Regions from separate parts of the Photobacterium atrarenae genome, predicted to be linked through region 2. Evidence: predicted binding sites of a transcription regulator. Region 2 holds the regulator's gene; the other holds the start of a gene.
The links. The regulator MetJ, encoded in region 2, represses methionine synthesis genes. The targets are predictions, from matches to a motif close to TTAGACNTNTANANGTCTAA.

Region 1: the regulator MetJ is predicted to act here: its motif matches at 5,507-5,526, upstream of NNL38_RS21600 (MetQ/NlpA family ABC transporter substrate-binding protein).

What each region holds. Positions count from the first base shown of each region.
Region 1 covers NZ_CP101509.1:1,233,713-1,243,740, forward strand. The annotation lists gene NNL38_RS21580 (methyl-accepting chemotaxis protein) at 163-1,476, shown strand; gene NNL38_RS21585 (LysR family transcriptional regulator) at 1,584-2,480, shown strand; gene dgcN (N-acetyltransferase DgcN) at 2,581-3,591, shown strand; gene dgcA (N-acetyl-D-Glu racemase DgcA) at 3,591-4,559, shown strand; gene NNL38_RS21600 (MetQ/NlpA family ABC transporter substrate-binding protein) at 4,670-5,476, opposite strand; gene NNL38_RS21605 (histidine phosphatase family protein) at 5,797-6,402, shown strand; gene NNL38_RS21610 (GNAT family N-acetyltransferase) at 6,406-6,891, shown strand; gene NNL38_RS21615 (sigma-54-dependent Fis family transcriptional regulator) at 6,985-8,679, opposite strand; gene NNL38_RS21620 (phenol hydroxylase subunit) at 9,086-9,397, shown strand; gene NNL38_RS21625 (aromatic/alkene monooxygenase hydroxylase subunit beta) at 9,417-10,028, shown strand, end outside.
Region 2 covers NZ_CP101508.1:202,166-212,193, reverse strand. The annotation lists gene NNL38_RS01030 (PadR family transcriptional regulator) at 1-9, shown strand, start outside; gene metF (methylenetetrahydrofolate reductase) at 105-1,007, opposite strand; gene NNL38_RS01020 (bifunctional aspartate kinase/homoserine dehydrogenase II) at 1,315-3,732, opposite strand; gene NNL38_RS01015 (O-succinylhomoserine (thiol)-lyase) at 3,729-4,898, opposite strand; gene metJ (met regulon transcriptional regulator MetJ) at 5,082-5,399, shown strand; gene NNL38_RS01005 (malic enzyme-like NAD(P)-binding protein) at 5,468-6,718, opposite strand; gene rpmE (50S ribosomal protein L31) at 7,021-7,233, opposite strand; gene priA (primosomal protein N') at 7,467-9,662, shown strand; gene cytR (DNA-binding transcriptional regulator CytR) at 9,837-10,028, shown strand, end outside.

The DNA of each region.
Region 1 (10,028 bases), on a different contig from region 2:
TTTCAGAAGAGTTCTTTACACTAGGCATCGGTCTGCACATTTGACATATAAGCAGGCCTGCTTGATGCCTTTGAATGTGATTGAGTCTTGTTCCGGAGGCAAAGTTAAGCGCTGATATCAAATCATGAACTTCCACCAGCCAGTTAAGGAACTTTGCGGTTTATGTTTTTCAACAGATCGGTACAACAAGAAAATCAAAAGCTGAAAGAAGAGCTACATGCCTTGTTGCAAGTGAAAGAGAGCCTGGAAGCGGATATGTTTCGGGTGACGTTAGATACGCACGGCAATATCGTCTCGGTGAACTCGCTGTTTCAGACTGAGATGAAATTGCGCTCAGACGAGGTGAATGGGCGGCATATTACATCGCTTGTTCCGGAGTCGGCACGGAACACGCCACACTTTCAACTGATGTCAGGGGCAGTCAAGCAGGGCAAGCACTGGAACGGGGCTCTGCAGCTGCAAAAAGGCAATGGTGAAGAAGCCTGGCTTCGCTCGATCCTGCAACCCATCCTGGCGCCAACAGGCGGGATCAAGCATTTTCTGATTTATGCCTCTGAGCTGACCCGAACCATTAAATCTTCGCGTGAACAGGAAGATTTAATTAAGGCGCTGCATCGCTCGACGGCAGTGATTGAGTTCAGCCTGGATGGGGTCATATTGGATGCTAATCAGAACTTTCTGGATTCCACTGGCTACGACAAATCACAGATCCTCGGCAAGCATCACCGGATGTTCTGTGACAGTGCGGAAGTTCATTCCGCGGAATATGCCGCTTTCTGGCAAAAGCTGGCTCGGGGAGAGTTCGTCTCTGACCGCTTCAAGCGGTTCGACAAATACGGCAATGTGGTTTGGTTGGAAGCCTCGTATAACCCGATTTATGATGCCAATGGCGAGCTGTATAAAGTGGTGAAGTTTGCGACGGTGATCACCGATCAGATCAATCGTGAGAATGCGATTTCGGAAGCGGCAGAAATCGCCCATGAAGTCTCAGCCACGACGGGTGAGCAAACCACTCAGGGCAATCAGGTGATTGAGTCCACGATCGGCAAAGTGGGCGAGCTTGCGAGCCAAATGGCTGATGCCAACGAAGGGATCCAGGCCCTGAATACGCAATCACAAAAAATCAATGAACTGGTCAACAGCATTGATGGCATTGCCAATCAAACCAACCTGCTGGCGCTGAATGCTGCGATTGAGGCGGCTCGGGCGGGCGAGCAGGGGCGGGGCTTTGCGGTTGTTGCTGATGAGGTGCGCTTGTTGGCATCAAGAACCAGTCAGACCACGGAAGAGATCATGGCTGTGGTGTCTGAAAACATGAAGCTGACCGAAAATGCCGTTCACCTGATCGAGCAAGGGTTGGCGCAAGCCTCTGAGGCGCTTGATTTGTCGAAAGAAGCCGGCCAGGTGATGCATGATATTCGCCTGGGGGCGCAAAAAGTTGATGAGGCGGTCGGCAGCTTCGCCAAACAGCTTTAACACTGTGATGAAGAGTCCCACCGCAGGGAGGGATGTGGTCAGGGGCCTGAACGATTTGTACGTGCAAAATGGTGTTACAGAGGACATGAGTTCAGGGAGAGAAGCGATTGAACCTCAGGCAGCTGGAAGTTTTTTATGCGGTGATGAAGGCAGGAACCGTCTCTGGCGCTGCCCGTAGCCTGCATGTCTCCCAACCGAACGTAACCCGGATCCTGGCCCATACCGAGCAACAGCTCGGTTTTGCCTTGTTTGAGCGGGTCAAAGGACGTTTGACCCCGACTCAAGAAGCGCTGGCGCTGCTGCCGGAAGCTGAAAAGATCTATCAGCAACTGGGCCTGTTTCACACCCTGACCCAAAAGGTGGGCCGCGGCACCCAGCACCTTCGTATCGGCGCACCGCCTGTTCTCGCAAGTACCCTGCTGCCGCCCGTCATTGCGATCTTGCGTCGCCAGAGCAATTTATCCATCGATCTGATCACCGGCAACAAAGATGAACTGAGTCAGGGGTTGCTGCGTCATGAACTGGATATCGCGGTGGCCTTTGGTGATGATACGCCACCCGGGCTGAATCAAGAGTTGCTTACCACCGGATATGTTCAGGTTATTGCGCTGGAGCGGGCGATGGAGGCGATAGTCGAGCCGCTGACTCTGGCAGCGATGGTGCAATCGGGTGTCGAGATCATCGGTCTGGATACCCGGGATCCGCTGGGGGGAACGCTCAATCGCATGATTCTGGCGTTGGCGCCGCAATATCAGCATGCACTAACAGTGCGAAGCTATAGCGCGGCGGTGGAGCTGGCCAAGCTTGGGCTCGGCATGGCGCTGGTCGATCCCTGGACGGCACAGGGTCACCGCGACAATGCTCAGGTGCAAGTCGCTGAATTATCGCCGCAAGTACCGGTGCATGTGTCGCTTTACAGTGCGAACCATCAATCTCCCTCGGCGGCCAGCCGGTTATTCATCACAAGGCTCAAAGCGCAGGTGAGCGGCGACGCCCAGGCATAGCCATAACCTCACGTTATACCCGGCCAACAACAAAGTATTCGTTCTTTCCGCACCTGGTGCTTAGATTAATGGCATCACCAGCAGACACGGAAGGACACTGATGCAAATTCCTCAACCTTATTTACTGTTCCTCGGCGATGTCACCGATCCCTTAGCGGCGAAAACGGCCCGGGGCATTCTGCACTGGCGGCCAGACAGTTGTGTCGGCCAGCTCCGTTTAACGGCGCAGACGGTATCGTTGCAACTGGCAGATCTGTCACTGGCGGATGCGAAAAATCTCGGGGTCAAAACACTGGTGATTGGCACTGCCAATGCCGGCGGGGTGATCCCCGAGTCCTGGCAGCAGGTACTGAAAGATGCGGTTCAGATGGGATTTCACATCGCATCGGGCATGCATCAGCGTTTGCGAGATATCCCCGGGCTCAGCGCCCTGGCAGAGCAGCACCAGGTACAGCTGTTTGATGTCCGGCACTACGATACACCGCTGGCGGTAGGCACCGGACAGCAGCGGGCAGGAAAGCGCCTGTTGACGGTCGGCAGTGATTGCTCGGTTGGGAAAATGTATACCGCATTGGCTCTGGATCGGGCGTTGAATCAGGCGGGCACTCCGGCGCAGTTCAAAGCGACCGGCCAGACCGGCATTTTGATCCAGGGGCAGGGGATTTCGGTTGATGCCGTGGTGGCGGATTTCATCTCCGGCGCGGTGGAAGCACTCAGCCCGGGCTTTGACACGCATGCGTGGGATATCATTGAGGGACAGGGTTCGTTAATGAATCCATCCTTTGCCGGGGTGAGTCTGGGGTTGCTTCATGGCGCGCAGCCGGACGCCCTGGTCTTGTGCCATGAACTGGGACGGCCGCATATTCGCCATCTGCCGCATATGCCGATGCCAGATATTTCAGAAGTCCTTGCCGCGAACCTTCAGGCCGCCAGACTGACCAACCCGAAGGCTGAATTTGTTGGGATCTGTCTCAATACATCTGCTATTTCTGAGCAGGAAGCGCAGTTGGTGTGCGAGCAGTGGCGTGAGCGCTATCGGCTGCCGGTCACAGATCCGGTGCGCTTTGGCGTGGACAATATCATCCAACGACTGGTCGACCGAGGTGCCTGATGCAGATCCAAGCCAAACCCGAACACATCCCGTTTGCCAAACCCTTTCGCATTGCCCGGGGCGCCCGAACACATCTGGAGATTGTGCGGGTGACGATCACCGACGGGGAGCAGGCGGTTGAAGCCGAATGTACTCCCTATGCCCGTTACGGCGAAGAGACGGCGTCCGTGCTGGCGCAAATCGAACGGGTGATCCCGGCGTTGGCGGAGTTGTCGGCGCAGCAGGCCAAATCTGAGTTGCAGACCTTGCTGCCGGCCGGGGCAGCCCGCAATGCCCTGGATTGCGCCTTATGGTCCCTCATTGCCAGGCAGGCCGGCAGTCAGTTTCCGTCGCCTTATTTTCAGTTGCAGCCCGCTCTGGAAACAGCGATGACGGTTTCCATCGGCACCCCGCAGGAGATGGCCCGGCAAGCGCGGGATTATGTGGCCCAAGGGGCGACCTTGCTGAAAGTGAAGCTGGATGCGGACAACATTGTCAGCCGGGTTGCCGCAACCCGGGACGTCGCGCCGGATGCGCGGATCATCCTTGATGCCAATGAGTCCTGGGCGGGGATGGATTTGCCTGCGTTGTTTGACGCGCTTGCGCCATTGGAAATTGCCATGATAGAACAGCCCCTGCCAGCCGGGGCGGATGATGCGCTGCAGTGTTTTGTCCACCGGATCCCGGTGTGTGCCGATGAGAGCTGTCATACCCGGGCTGATTTGGCGCACGTTCGCAGCCGTTATGAGATGATCAATATTAAGCTGGATAAAACCGGCGGCCTGACCGAAGCGCTCACGCTCAAGGAAGCAGCCCAGCAGCAAGGGTTGGCGGTGATGGTCGGGTGCATGCTCGGCACCTCCCTGGCGATGAGGGCTGCCCTGCCTATTGCCCAGGACGCCGCGGTGGTCGATCTCGACGGCCCGGTGCTCATTGGTGAAACCGGTAAGGATGTACTCACTTATCGGGATGGTCAGTTAATCCTTTGAAAACGCCCGCCCTGATGTGATACACCGGGGCGGGCGTTTGCTTTGGACACTCACGTTACTGTCAAGCACGGCTGGTGGCCGGGGTCACGGTAATTGACGCGCCGGTTTTGTTATTGAAAAGCAGGCTCGATGGTGCCGTTGAAGGTCTGCTGGATAAAGTCACGGACCGGCTGCGACTGGTACAGCTTCACGAACTTCTGATAATCGGCATTGTCCTTGTCTTCCTCGCGCGCGGCGACCACCATCACGGCGAGTGCGGCATCTTTCGACTCCAGGTAGAGGCCGAGCTCTTTCGGATCCAGGCCCGATGACATCATGTAGTTCATGGTGATGGCTGCGGCATCTACGTCTTCCAGGCTTCTCGGCAATTGGGCCGCTTCAATTTCAATGATCTCAAGCTGCTTCGGATTCTCAACGATATCGCTCAGCGTCGCTTTGTGGCCGACATCCGGTTTGAGCGTGATGAGATTGGCATCGGCCAATAGCAGCAGGCCGCGTCCGCCGTTCGTCGGATCGTTCGGGATGGCAATGCGCGCGTGATCCGGTAGTTCAGCAAGCTTGTGATAAGTTTGCGAATAGAGCCCCATTCGCATCAGGATTGACTCCCCCAGTGAGATTAAGTGGCTGCCATTGTTGGCATTGTACGTTTGTAAAAATGGCAGATGCTGATAGCTATTGAGATCCAGGCTGCCGTCCGCCAGCGCCGCATTGGGCGTGATGTAATCTGAAAATTCGATCACTTCGACTTTTAACCCTTGTTTTTCAGCTTCCCGGGCCACGGCTTCTACTACCTGGGCGTGGGGACCGACGGTTGCGCCGACTTTCAACACCGCTTCATCCTTTTGGCCGCAGCCGGTTAATCCCAGCACCAAGGCTGCACCAAATAACCACTGACTGACTTTCTTATTCTTTTTCATCTGATCCTCCATGTTGACGCTAAAGGATGTTTAGACGTCTGGATTTCCATCCTACGGTTTGTATGAGAATATGCAACTGATTATTTCATTTATTTCTCAGAGCAAGGTTCAGGCTCGGGATAATGGTGTGATGAATCCGGGCTGGGTAGTGATGACTGTCCCAGCCTCGGTATATAACTTTGGCTTAGAAAGGAGGGGCTCAAAAATACGAAGCATTTTCACTCTGATTTCATTACATTACCCGAGGTTATGAAGAGATCCGACGGATTGGCAGTCGTCAATGACGACATACCATCCTGCCAACTCAGGAGAAGGAAGCGATGAAACGAATTTGTTTAGTGACGCACACGCAAGCGACTCATTCTGTGAATGGTCAGGTGGGCGGCTGGTTTGATTCGGAATTGACAGAGCAGGGGCGCGCTCAGGCCGCCAGTCTCCGCGAGAAAATCAAAGCACATGGTTTTGAGCTTGAAAATCTGAAAGTTTATTCATCCGATCTCAAGCGTGCAGTACAGACAACGGAGGCGTTGGCTGCGGGACAGGTACTGGATGTACGGTATGACACCCGATTGCGGGAGATGTCGTTTGGCCGTCACGAAGGGATGGATCAGGCCGCGCATGATGAGCTTATGCAGCCGGTGAGTGCGACGGGGGAGCGACTGGATCACCGGATTTGTGATGGCGCGGAGTCTCGCCGGGAAGTTGCGGCGCGGATCGCTGCGTTTGTGCAAGAGGTCATGCACCTGCCTGGTGATGCCTTAATTGTAACGCATGGTTTTGCGGCAACCTTCGTGATTGCGGCATTTCAACAGATTGATATTGAAAGCATGGGCTATATTGCATTCAAGGTAAACCCGGGCAGCGTGTCGATCCTGGAAGCGGATGACTTATTTCAAAATCGCGCCGTTTGTTTGCTTAATGGATAAAACATGATTCAGGAGGATGACTTGGCTGTTCATTTCAGACCCGCAACGCAAGATGATCTCGAAACTTTAGTCTTGATGCTGCAGGATGATGCACTCGGTTCACAACGCGAAGACGGCACCTTGCCGTTAAATGCCAACTACCTTCAGGCGTTCGATGCCATTCAGGCCGATCCCAATAACCAATTGATGGTCGCAGAAATCCAAGACAGGGTAGTGGGGATGTTGCAGCTGACGTTCATTCCATATCTCACTCACATCGGCTCTTGGCGATGCTTGATCGAAGGCGTTCGGATCCACACCGATTATCGTGGTCAGGGCCTCGGTGAGCAGATGTTTCAGTATGCGATAGGTCAGGCGCAGGAGAAAGGTTGCCAGTTGGTTCAGCTCACCTCGGACAAGCAGCGTCCGGATGCGTTGCGGTTCTACGAGAAGCTGGGATTTGTCGCCACGCATGAAGGGTTTAAGTTGCGGCTGCTGTCGCCAGCATGAGTATGATGGGGTGATACTGATGAATATCCGATTTAGGGTTCAAAACCGCTGACGTCACAGCGGTTCTTCGGTGCTTGTAGCGACGAACGCTTGTTAATCCAGCTCAATCTTTTTGAGCCGGTACGCCAGGGCCGGGCGGGTGAGTCCTAACAGACGGGCGGCCTGGGAGACGTTGCCATCGGCTTTGTTCATCGCATGCTGAATGAGCTGACGCTCTAAGACATCAATACTGAAGTTATCGTCTAACTGCTTGTCTATCCAGTGGTCGTCAATTGTGGCGGGTTCTTTGGGCTCAAGCTGACCTTTGGCGTTGATGATATTCAGTGGATGGGTCGGCTCGGCCAGTGACGGGAAAAAACTCTCTAAATCGATACTCTGGTTATTTTCCGTCAAAATAATCCCCCGTTCGATCATGTTTTCCAGCTCGCGGATATTTCCCGGCCACTTGTAGTGCATCAGGGCTTGCAGCGCTTTATCGGTCACCCCGAGGGTCCGTTTATGGTACAGGGCGTGGTATTTTTCCAGAAAGTGCTCGATCAGCAGCGGAATATCTTCGCGTCGCTCACGCAGCGGTGGGATTTGGACCGGATAAACATTCAGCCGGTAATAGAGGTCGGCCCGAAATCGCCCTTTTTCGACGGCGGATTTTAAATCCTCATTGGTTGCGGCCACGACACGGACATCAATGGTGCGCAATTGATTGTCGCCGACCCGCTCTAGTTCACCTTCTTGTAAAACGCGTAATAAACTCGCCTGGGCACGGGGCGAGAGTTCAATCACTTCATCGAGGAAGATTGTCCCCTGATTGGCGCGTTCGAATTTCCCTTCGCGCGAGTGCGTGGCACCGGTATAAGCGCCTTTTTCGACCCCGAACAGCTCCGCTTCAATCAGATCGGGCGGAATACAGGCGCAGTTAACGGCAACAAAAGGCTGATCTTTGCGATCGCTGCTCAGGTGCAACCCCCTGGCGACCACTTCTTTGCCGACACCGGTTTCTCCCTGTAGCAGGACCGAGACTTTAGTTTTTGAGGCTTTGGCGATGAGATGGCAGACTGATTTAAACGCCTCGGAGTTGCCAACGGAGTTGAGCAATAAGTCGTCATATTCAGGGTTGTGATAAATCTCTTTGAGGCTCGTCACTTGTTGTTGCAGCGCCAAGAGCTCTTCAATAATCGGGTCGGGTTGGAGGGCTTGTTCGAGCTCGGTCTGGTTCTCCCATTCTTCTGCCGGTTTTCCGACAATATGGCAATGTTCGCTGCCACATCCGGTACATTGTGTCTCCTGGTATATGATTTTTCGGCCCATGTAGTAGCTTGAAAAACCACTGGCATAGCCGAGCAGCGTCCAGCAAACCGGGATGTCGGATTGGCCGTATTCATGAAGATGCGCCTCTGCTTCATAAGAGTCGTACCAGTCAAACTCGCCGTGGAAATGACCGGTTTCCAGATCAAAGCTCAGGTTCGTTGGCACGACTTTGGCCATGCCTTTGATGGTATGCAGTTGTGGTCCGGCCAGGAAGGCATCTTCCGTGGTAAAGTCAGGGCGAATTTTATGCAGCATATCGGCATCTCTTAATCCCGAGTAATAGCCAAAACGCATCAGGAATCCGGTGGCCCTTTTTACACCTAAGGTTTCGATTAACTCTTTTCTGAGTAACCCCAGCGCAGCGGAATGGATGAGTAACATGCGCTGTTCATTAAACCAGACTTTTCCGTCTTCACTGGAAAACTTAAATTGTGAGATCAGGTCGTGAGGTTCTGGAAGTTGCGGGGAAGTACGAATATCCATAATAACATTGCCTTTCCTTGAATCCCGAAATCAAACGGGGTGACATGATTGCTTCGCAAGTGAAATCCATGAATCACTTTTAATTAAAATAGGTGAGTAGGTGCGAATCGCAGCTAATGTTCAAACGCATTATTACCTTAATCAAATGATCTATCCCTGTCACCCATATTTATCATTCGATCAACTTAATTAACCTTTTATTTACATGCGATCCCATATCCTGCTCGTTTTTCCATCTCAGGTTTGCGCATGATTGAATTTTATTTTTGTTCAGAAACAGTTGCTTATATCTGTTTCTCCCTTTTTTAGTATTTGTGGGTTTTGATGTGGCATACCCGTTGCAATAGGGGGGATACCCGTGCATTAGGGGATTAGCCTGAATCAGCAAAACTAACAGGGAGGCAACATGGAAGCGTTGACGGCAAGGGCGGATGAACAACATCGCTCAGGGTTCGAGCAACTCACCAAGTATGTGAGAGTTCGAAGTCCTGACGATGCTCGATTTGTTGAATTCGACTTCGCGATTGGTGAACCAGGCCTGTTCGTTGAACTGATCATGCCCAAAGCAGCCTTTGAGCAATTTTGTCAGGTAAACAAAGTGACACATATGACCGACGAACAGATGGCCGCCGTCGACGCTGAAATGGATAAGTGGCGTTACGGTGAAAATACGCTGATGTCGAAAAATCATAACCATGTGTCTGAACAGCAATCATGAATCAGCTGGGAATTGTTTGATGAGTATTGAAATTAAAACCGCAACACTCGATCCGGTCCGAAATACTTACGCGCATACGGAACGTCGCTTTGGTGATAAGCCTGCGACCCGTTATCAGGAGGCCAGTTACGATATTCAATCGGAAAAGTATTTCCATTATCGCCCGCTTTGGCAGCCGGACATGGAATTAAACGACCCGCGTCGTACCGCAATTGTGATGGAAGACTGGTATGCGTTTCGGGATCCCCGCCAGTATTACTACGGCGCTTATGTTCAGCAGCGATCCAAAATGCAGGATGCGGCAGAAAGCAATTACGCATTTTTTGAAAAGCGCAATCTCGCGGACCAACTGAGCGACGATATCAAAGCCAAAGTGATTCGTTTTCTGGTGCCGGTTCGCCATCTTGAACATACCGCGAACCTGAACAACTTATATGGCACTTCTCTCGGCTACGGTACCGTCCTGACCCAAGCCTTGCTGTTTAACGGGATGGATCGGCTGGGTATTGCCCAGTATTTGTCTCGCATTGCCCTGCTTTTGGATCACAACAGCAGTGGGGCGTTAACAGAGGCGAAATCCTACTGGATGGACGATCCCGCCTGGCAAGGAATGCGGGCGTTGTGCGAAGAA
Region 2 (10,028 bases):
AACGACTAAACTATCGTCTGCAAGCCCTACCGAGACCAAAAAAGCCGCAATTGCGGCTTTTTTTCGGCCTGTAGCCGGTCCTGATACGACTTGGAGCGCTTGCCTCAGGCGATTTGTTCCTGCTCGGCGCGCACCCCCAGGGTATGGCAGATAGCGTACGTCAGCTCTGCCCGGTTGAGCGTATAGAAGTGGAAATCCTTCACCCCTTCGCGGCTCAGCACCCGCACCAGATCAATGGCGTTGCTCGCCCCCACCATCTGACGGCTCAGCAAGTCGTCATCCAGTCCTTCGTACTGTTTCTCCAGCCAGTTCGGGATCTTCACGTTATTAGCCAGGGCAAACCGCTTGGCCTGCTTCATGTTCGACACCGGTAGGATCCCCGGCACAATCTCGACATCAATCCCGGCCGCCACGCAGCGATCCCGAAACCGCAGGTAACTTTCGACATCAAAGAAAAACTGGGTGATCGCCCGGCAGGCCCCGGCATCGACCTTGCGCTTGAGGTTGATCAGATCGGCCTGGGCGCTCTTGGCTTCCGGGTGAACTTCCGGGTAAGCCGCGACAGAGATATCAAAGTCCGCTTCTTCGCGTAGCAGCTTCACCAGATCCACTGCATACATATCCGGTTTGCCCCCCTGTGGCGGCAGATCCCCGCGCAGGGCGACAATATCCCGGATGCCGTTATTCCAGTAATCCCGGGCAATCGTGCGCAGCTCATCGCGGGTGGCATCGATACAGGTCAGGTGCGGGGCAGCCACCAAACCAGTCTGCTCTTTAATATCTTTGATAATGGAATGGGTGCGATCCCGCTCACCGGAGTTCGCGCCATAGGTCACCGAAACAAACTTCGGTTTCAGGCTTTTCAGGCGGTGAATGGATTGCCACAGGGTCTGCTCCATTTGCTCAGAGCTCGGCGGAAAAAATTCAAATGACACATTAATGTTGCCGTCCAAATCCGCGATGTTCTGATTCAGTGCGTCAAAATGGCTTGCGTATGAATACCCCATAATCTTTTCCTTCTGCTCCGGCCCTGCCGAGATCCTGATCCGTGATGACGTCGAACAAACGTTTAGACGTCTATATGTCTACAGAATGTCTTGTAACCAATTTCTTGTCAACCGGCCCATCATGAAATTTATTCAACTTGATCGTGCACGATCTTCAACCACCAACGACCCCGCTCAAGACACAAAAACCCGCAGTCTGCGGGCTTTTGAATATCAGGTAGTGGTTACCGCCATAAATCAAAGTATAGGCGGCGATTTCCACTCCCCCGGCCGTCAACGACAGGATCTATCGCGGAGACAGCGCCAGCTACAACAGGGCCGCCAGGCGGTTGATATCCGACAACAGCGCCCCGGCAGTGACATCCCGCCCCGCTCCCGGTCCGCGGATCACCAGCGGGTTATCCCGGTACCAGCGACTTTCAATCGCGAAGATGTTGTCGCACGGCAACAAGTTGGCCAGCGCATGTTCCGGCGACAGTGCTTCAACCCCGACTACGGCACGCCCTTGTTTATCCAGCCGCGCGACATAACGCAGCACCAGACCCTCCTTCTGCGCCTTGGCCAGGCGCTTGCCGAGCCGCTGATCCAGCACCTCCCCCTGCTCAAAGAAGCCGTCCAGGCTCAACGCTGCCAGCTCCTCCGGGACCAGAGACTCCACCCGAACCTGCTCCGGCTCCAGCATCAGGCCCGACTCTCGCGCCAGGATCACCAATTTGCGCATCACATCGCTACCATCGAGATCATGGCGCGGATCCGGCTCTGTCAGCCCCTGTTGCCAGGCCTGTTCAATCAGCTGGGTGAACGGCACACTGCCGTCATACTGCTGGAACAGCCACGACAGGGTCCCGGAGAAAATTCCCGACAGGGCCAGGATTTCATCCCCGCTCTCCAGCAGATCACGCACGGTATGATTCACCGGCAGCCCGGCACCGACCGTAGCGTTGTAGAACCAGTGGCGACTGCTTTTGGCAAAAGCATCCTGCACCCGGTGATAATCCGGCCCCGAGGCCGAGCCTGCCACCTTGTTGGCCGAAATCAGATGCAGGCCGATTTCGGCGATCTGCGGGTATTGCGCCGCCAGCGCCGCACTGGCGGTGACATCGAGCACCACCACATCATCATAGGGATGGCTGGCCAGAGTCTGGAACAGTTCCCCCTCAGCATACTCTACCGCTTCATCTTCAAAAGCGGTTAACGCCCGCGTCGGATCGATGCCCTGGAAATCAATCCAGTGACGGTTGCTCCCGGCCACCCCGATCAAGGTAAAACTCTTGCCATGACGTTTTTCCAGGTTGGCTTTCTCATCCTGGAACAACTCCAGCCAGCGGCTGCCGATATTGCCTTTGCCGCACAACACCAGGCCAATACGTTTCTGGGCCTGGAACAGGCTCTGGTGGATCTGGCTGATCAGATCCCGGGTATCGACCCGGCGCAGCACCGCGACCAGGCTGAGGCCCTGCTCAGACTCACAGATAAACTCCACCGGCTGGTTCTTGAGCTGATGCGAAAAGCCGTAGCAGTGGACCGGATTACCAATCACTCCGGCCCCTACGGCCGCGACCAAGGCAAAACCTTCCCGCAGGCGCAGCTCGGCCGTGATCCCGCTGTCCTGCAGCGATCCCAGCACGCCGTTGACCACTTCCCGGGTGTAGGCGAGCCGGATCCGTCCCTTGTCCGCTTCGACACTCTGGGCCAGCGGCTGCAACTGAATTCGTTGCAGCAGCCGGGCCAGCTCGGCCTGGATCGGGGCCAAATCATGGGAGCGGGCAATATCGAGCTCTATCAGGCAAACATCATCAAGCGAGGTAATGATCTTGGCCCCCCGTCCCGACGCCAGGACCCGCTCGACCCGGGTTGAGCCCGATTCCGGCTGATGGCTGCAACGCAGCGCCAGATCAATCGCACTCTGAGCCACCGGTTGCAGCGTCCGGCTATGCAGCACCGGTGCCGCCAGACGGGCCAGCTCACTGGCTTCATCAAGACGCAACAGCGGCAACAGACAGGCATCCGCGACGAGCCGTGGATCGGCACTGTACACCCCGGCCACATCACTCCAAATCGTCACCCGGGCCACTTCAGCCAGGGCGCCGATCACCGTCGCCGAATAATCCGAGCCGTTGCGACCCAGCAGCACGGTTTCTCCGGCCGCATTCCGGGCCATAAACCCGGTGATCACAATCCGGTGCTGGCTGTGCTGGGCCAGCTCAGCGCTCAGCAGCGGCCAGGACTGGGCGCGATCCACTTCCGGCTGCGCCGCTCGTTCGGCCCGTAGGAATGTTCGCGAATCGAGGTGCACCGCCGGCATCGCCTGCTGCGCCAGTAGCGCGGCCAGCAGGCGGGCGGACCACAGTTCACCGTGGCCGAGCACGGAAGCAATCACCGCCTCCGACAAATCCGGGCTGCTGAGCTGTGCCAGCTCACTCAGCTCCAGATGGAGCTGAGTTTGCAAATCGTCAGCTTCCGGTCCGCTCAGCAGCTCACTGATCAATGTCTGCTGAAACGCCCGCAATTCCTGCAGCGCCTCATGGGCCTGGCGGCCATCCTTTTTCAGCAGTGCCACCCAGTCAATCAGCTGGTTGGTGGTCTTGCCGGCGGCTGAGACCACAATTAAATCTTCCGGGCCGGCATACTCGCGGATGATTTCAGCGACCCGGCGATAGCACGCCGGATCCGCCAGGCTGCTGCCGCCAAATTTGTGCAGTTGTCGGGCTGTCGGCTGACTCATTCTGTCACCTCCGCAGCCTTTGCAAATGCCTGGGCCAAATCAGCAATCAAATCATCCGCATCTTCCAGCCCCACGGACAGGCGCAGCAGGCTGGGCTTGATCCCGGCCTCGGCCTGAGCCTCATCCGACATCGCCCGGTGGGTCATGCTGGCCGGGTGGCAGATCAGGCTTTCAGTCCCGCCAAGGGACTCGGCCAGCGAGAAACACTGGAGCTGACGGACAAACGCCGCCAGTTGTGCCTGGCTGCCGGCGATTTCGAAACTGAGCATCGCCCCGAAGCCCTGCTGCTGTTTCAGTGCAATGGCATGGCCCGGATGCTCCGGCTGGCTCGGGTGATAAATTTGCCCCACCAACGGCTGGCTTTGCAGGTAGTCCAGGATTTTGGCGCTGTTTTCTTCATGAAGCCTCATCCGCGGTGCCAGGGTCCGCAACCCGCGCAGGGTCAGATATGCATCAAACGGCGCGCCGGTGGCACCGATACAGTTGGCCCACCAGGACAACGTTTCTGCCTGCTCCGGCGTTTTGGCAATCAGCACCCCGCCCAGCACATCGGAGTGGCCGTTGATATACTTGGTGGTGGAATGGACGACGAAATCAGCGCCCAGTGCAATCGGCTGCTGCAAGATCGGCGACAGGAAGGTGTTATCGACCGCCACCAGCGCGCCGGCCTGACGGGCGTCAGCGCACAAGACGGCCAGATCGACCACGCGCAGCAGCGGGTTGGACGGGGTTTCGACCCAGACCAGCTTAGGGTTTCGTGCCAGCGCCTCAGCCAATGCGGCCGGGTCGGTCTGGTCGACGAAAACAACCTGAAAGTCCCCTTTTCCGGCCCGGGTATCAAACAGGCGATAGGTCCCGCCATAGCAATCGTGCGGCGCCACCACCAGATCCTCCGGCCCCAGCAAGGCACTGACCAGCAGGTTAATCGCCGCCGTGCCGCAGTTGGTGACAACAGCGCCGGCGCCCCCCTCCAGCTCCGCAAGCGCCTCAGCCAGCGTATTGCGGGTTGGATTACCCGAACGGGAGTAATCGAACTGAGGCACCTCCCCCAGTTGTGAGAAACCATAAGTCGAAGTAAGGTAGATGGGCGGGACCACCGCATTGAACTGGGTATCGGACTCAATCCCGGTGCGCACGGCAACGGTGGCAAGCTTCTTATCACTCATATTTACTTTCCTTGTCTGGGGCTGACCCTGCGGCGAACAACTCATAAGCATCAACATTAGCCATAATCCATAAAGACGTCAACACTTCTGGACGTCTATATGTCTTTGCTTGTGGCGGTAAATCCCGCTAAAATTCACCCATCATCAAATTTATTCAATCCAATATCGCTGAGAAGGTAGAAAATGGCAGAGTGGAATGGCGAGTACATCAGCCCATATGCGGAACACGGTAAGAAAAACGAGCAAGTCAAAAAAATCACCGTTTCGATTCCATTGAAGGTACTGAAAATTCTGACTGACGAGCGTACCCGCCGTCAGATCAACAACCTGCGTCACGCCACGAACAGTGAGCTGCTGTGCGAGGCATTTCTCCATGCCTACACCGGCCAGCCGCTGCCTACCGACGATGACATCCGCAAAGACCGTCCGGATGATCTGCCGGCCGAGGCCAAGGCTCTGATGGACGAGATGGGTATCAAGTACGAAGACATCAACGAATAATCGCTGCGCTTCTGCCGCCAGAGACAAAAAAACCAGCCCGAAGGCTGGTTTTTTCATATCCGGCTGTATTATTTATCAGCCATGTAATTGACCGGCATTTCAATACGGGCAACACCGGATTCAACCGCAGCCACCGCCACGGCTTTAGCCACGCGCGGCAACAGGCGTGGATCCATCGGTTTCGGAATAATGTACTCCGGACCGAAGGCTAGGCTGTCGACGCCAGCCGCTTTGAGTACTTCCGCCGGAACCGGCTCTTTGGCCAGCTCACGGATCGCGTTCACGGCCGCCAGTTTCATCTCGTCGTTAATCGCGCTGGCACGCACGTCCAGGGCGCCACGGAAGATAAACGGGAAACACAGCACGTTGTTGACCTGGTTCGGATAGTCCGAGCGGCCGGTTCCCATGATCAAATCGTCACGCACCTGGTGCGCCAGCGCCGGCTTGATTTCCGGATCCGGGTTTGAACAGGCAAAGACCACCGGCTTATCCGCCATCAGCTTCAGCGCTTCCGGCGACAGCAGATCCGGACCGGATACGCCGACAAAAATATCTGCGCCTTCAATGACATCTTCCAGCGTGCGTTTGTCGGTGTTGTTAGCAAACAGCTGTTTGTATTCGTTGATGTCGTCACGACGGGTGTGGATCACGCCCTTACGGTCCAGCATGTAGATCTTCTCACGCTGAGCACCGCACTTGATCAGCAGTTCCATACAGGCGACAGCTGCCGCACCGGCACCCAGACAAACGATCACCGCTTCGCTGATCTCTTTACCCTGCAGTTCCAGGGCATTAAGCATTCCAGCCGCGGTCACAATCGCCGTGCCGTGCTGATCATCGTGGAACACCGGCACCTGGCAGCGCTCGATCAGGCGCTTTTCAATTTCAAAACAGTCCGGGGCTTTAATATCTTCCAGGTTGATGCCGCCGAAGGTATCAGCAATGTTGGCCACCGTATCGACAAACTCGTCAATGGTGCGGTGTTTGACTTCGATATCAATCGAGTCCAGGCCGGCAAAACGCTTAAATAGCAGCGCCTTCCCTTCCATCACTGGCTTGGACGCCAGCGGCCCCAGGTTGCCCAGGCCAAGGATCGCGGTACCGTTACTGATCACCGCCACCATGTTGCCTTTGGCAGTGTACTTGTAAACATTGTCGGCGTTTTGGGCAATTTCACGCACCGGCTCAGCCACACCCGGGCTATAGGCAAGTGCTAGGTCTTCAACAGTATCAGCAGGCTTGGAAAGCTCTACGGCAATTTTGCCTGGTACAGGGTAAGCATGGTAATGAAGCGCTTGTTGGCGAAAGTCTTCAGACATAGTGTTTCAGATCCTGAAAGAAAATGAGGTTCAGTTGGGTAGTGGGAGATAAATCATATGCTATAGCGGTAGAAAATCCTAGCCGGGCCCGGCTGGTCGAGCCAATAATCTCCCACTGTCGCAGTCAGGTATCGCGAATTTATGATCCGCATACCGTAAAATGGGTGGAAATGGTATCTCAGGCCCGCAGACTTCCCGGGTTCGTCGGCCAAACGCGGCAGAATAGACTAAATTACGTGCGGGCTGCAGGAAAACAAAAAGGGGACGCCTGGCGTCCCCTTTTTTCGGAATAGTGCTGGCAATTACTTGCTAGACAGCGCACCGAAACGCTTGTTGAACTTGTCGATACGACCACCGGTGCTCACTTGACGCTGCTTACCAGTGTAGAATGGGTGACACTTGTCACATACATCCAGGTTGATGTCTTTGCCCAGCGTTGACTTGAATACGAACGCGTTGCCACAAGAACATTTCGCGTTAACTTCTGTGTATTCTGGGTGGATACCTTGTTTCATGGGATAACCTCAATAGTAAGGCCGTGTCGCTCTCCCGATCCTAAGCCGGGCACCACACGTCGTTAATAACAATAAGCGTAATGGTGTTCCCAGTACGCCAAATTCAGGCGGCGTATAGTAATCAATCAATCCGCCCAAATCAACCAATACGCTCCCTTTTTCGCCGCTTTGCGCCTGCCCTCGGGCAAGGTACACTCTCTGATCTTAGTCAATGCTGATAATTGCGGTTTGTTATGGCCTCCAAGATTGCCCGTGTGGCACTCCCCGTCCCCCTGGATAAACAGTTCGACTACCTGATCACGCCAGGCCACTCTCCGGTGGTCGGGGCCCGGGTACGGGTACCGTTCGGCCGCCAGCAGCTGGTGGGGATCGTCACCGCCCTCAGCGACAGCTCGGATTTTCCGCTGGCGCAGCTCAAAGGGATCTCGGCCGTGCTGGATCCCGCGCCGCTGTGGCCAGCCCCACTGCTGGCGCTGCTGCGCTGGGCCAGCAGCTATTATCAGTATCCGCTCGGCGACACCCTGGCCAATGCCATGCCGACCCTGCTGCGCAAGGGACGTGAAGCCTCCCCGGCCAGCCTCAAGGTCTGGCAGCTGACCGACACCGGCCGCGAGCAGCCGCTCCCGACCCGCGCGCCCCGCCAGGCCCAGGTGCTCAAGATGCTGCGCAGCGGCTCCTGGAGCCACGAGGCCCTGCAGGCCGAGGAGATCAGCACCGCAATCCTCAAAAACCTCAGCGACAAGGGCTGGATCGAAGCCTGCGAAGCCCAGCCCCAGCATCAGGTCTGGGCCGATGACTTTGCCATCACCGAAGAAAAACCCCGGCTCAACGAAGAGCAGGCGCTGGCGGTGGCGTCGGTCAACGCCAATCCCGGCTTCGGCTGCTATTTGCTCGAAGGGGTGACGGGCTCTGGCAAAACCGAGGTCTACCTCAACCTGCTCGAGCCGGTGCTCGCCGCCGGCAAACAGGCGCTGATCCTGGTGCCGGAAATCGGCCTGACCCCGCAAACCATCAACCGCTTTCGCCGCCGCTTCAACGTCCCGCTTGAAACTGTCCATTCCGGGCTCAATGACAGCGAGCGGCTGGCCGCCTGGCTGGCCGGCCGCGACAACCAGGCCGGGATCATTATCGGCACCCGCTCGGCGCTGTTCACCCCGTGCCACAACCTCGGGATGATCATTGTCGATGAAGAGCATGACGCCTCGTACAAGCAGCAGGACAGCCTGCGCTACCATGCTCGCGATCTGGCGGTCATGCGGGCCAGCAAAGAGAATATTCCAATCATCCTCGGCTCCGCGACCCCGGCGCTGGAGAGCCTGCACAATGCCAAGAGCGGCAAGTACCACCACCTGACCCTGACCCGCCGGGCCGGCAATGCCCGCCAGGCCCGACACGGGGTGCTGGATGTCAAAGGGCTGTACCTCGAAGCCGGGCTGTCGGCACCACTGATCGCCCAGATGCGCAAGCACCTCGAAGCCGGCAACCAGGTGATGCTGTTTCTCAACCGCCGCGGCTATGCCCCGGCGATTATGTGCCATGCCTGCGGCTGGCTGGCCGAGTGCAAGCGCTGCGATGCCTATTACACTTTCCACCAGCAGTCGGGCGAGCTGCGCTGCCACCACTGTGCCACCCAGCGGCCGGTGATGCCCCAGTGCCACCAGTGCGGCTCCACCCAGCTCCACGCGGTCGGGGTCGGCACCGAGCAGCTCGAGCAGCAGCTGGCGACCCTGTTTCCCGACTACAAAACCGTCCGCATCGATCGCGACAGCACCCGGCGCAAGGGCAGCCTGGAGAGCTACCTCGAGGCGATCCGCAACAACGAATACCAGATCCTGATCGGCACCCAGATGCTGGCCAAGGGCCACCACTTCCCGGATGTCACCCTGGTCGGCCTGATTGATGTCGACAGCGCCCTGTTCAGCAACGACTTTCGTGCCAGCGAGCGGCTGGCCCAGCTGTTTATTCAGGTTGCCGGACGGGCCGGACGGGCCAGCAAACCCGGCGAAGTCCTGCTCCAGACCCACCACCCGGAGCACGCCCTGCTGCAGGCGCTGCTCCATCAGGGCTACGGTGCCTTTGCCCGCGACGCCCTGACCGAGCGCAAACAGGCCTGGCTGCCGCCGTTCACCTACCTGGCGCTGTTTCGGGCCGAAGCCAACAGTAGTGAGCAGACCGAGCAGTTCCTGCACCAGATCCGGGGCATTTTCGAAACCAGCCCGCTGTATGACCAATCTACCCCGGTCCTCGGTCCCAATCCGGCCCCGCTGGCCCGCCGGGCCGGGCGCTACCGCTGGCAGCTGCTGCTCCAGGCGCCGGATCGCAAAACCCTGCAGCGAATGCTGACCGTCGCCAAACCAGCCATCCAGATGCTGCCGCTGGCGCGCAAAATTCGCTGGTCGATCGATGTCGAACCCCAGGATTTAACTTAAAATGAACAATGCGACTTACATCACATCCCGGATGTAATTTATGCTGATTTGACCATGTTTAATCCCGGAAGGAGCGCCTACAATAGTAGGCTCGCTGGTATAGGTATCTGCCCGGTTTGGCTAGGATCCTCCGGCAATGATGAGACAGATAATAAATAGAGAGGAACTGCAACTATGGCGACAATGAAGGATGTTGCCCAGCTAGCCGGTGTATCGACGGCCACGGTCTCCCGTGCCCTGATGAACCCGGAAAAAGTGTCGGCCTCAACCCGTAAAAAGGTTGAACAGGCTGTCATGGATGCTGGCTATTCCCCCAATTCCCTGGCTAGGAACCTGCGTCGTAACGAATCAAAAACCATTGTCACA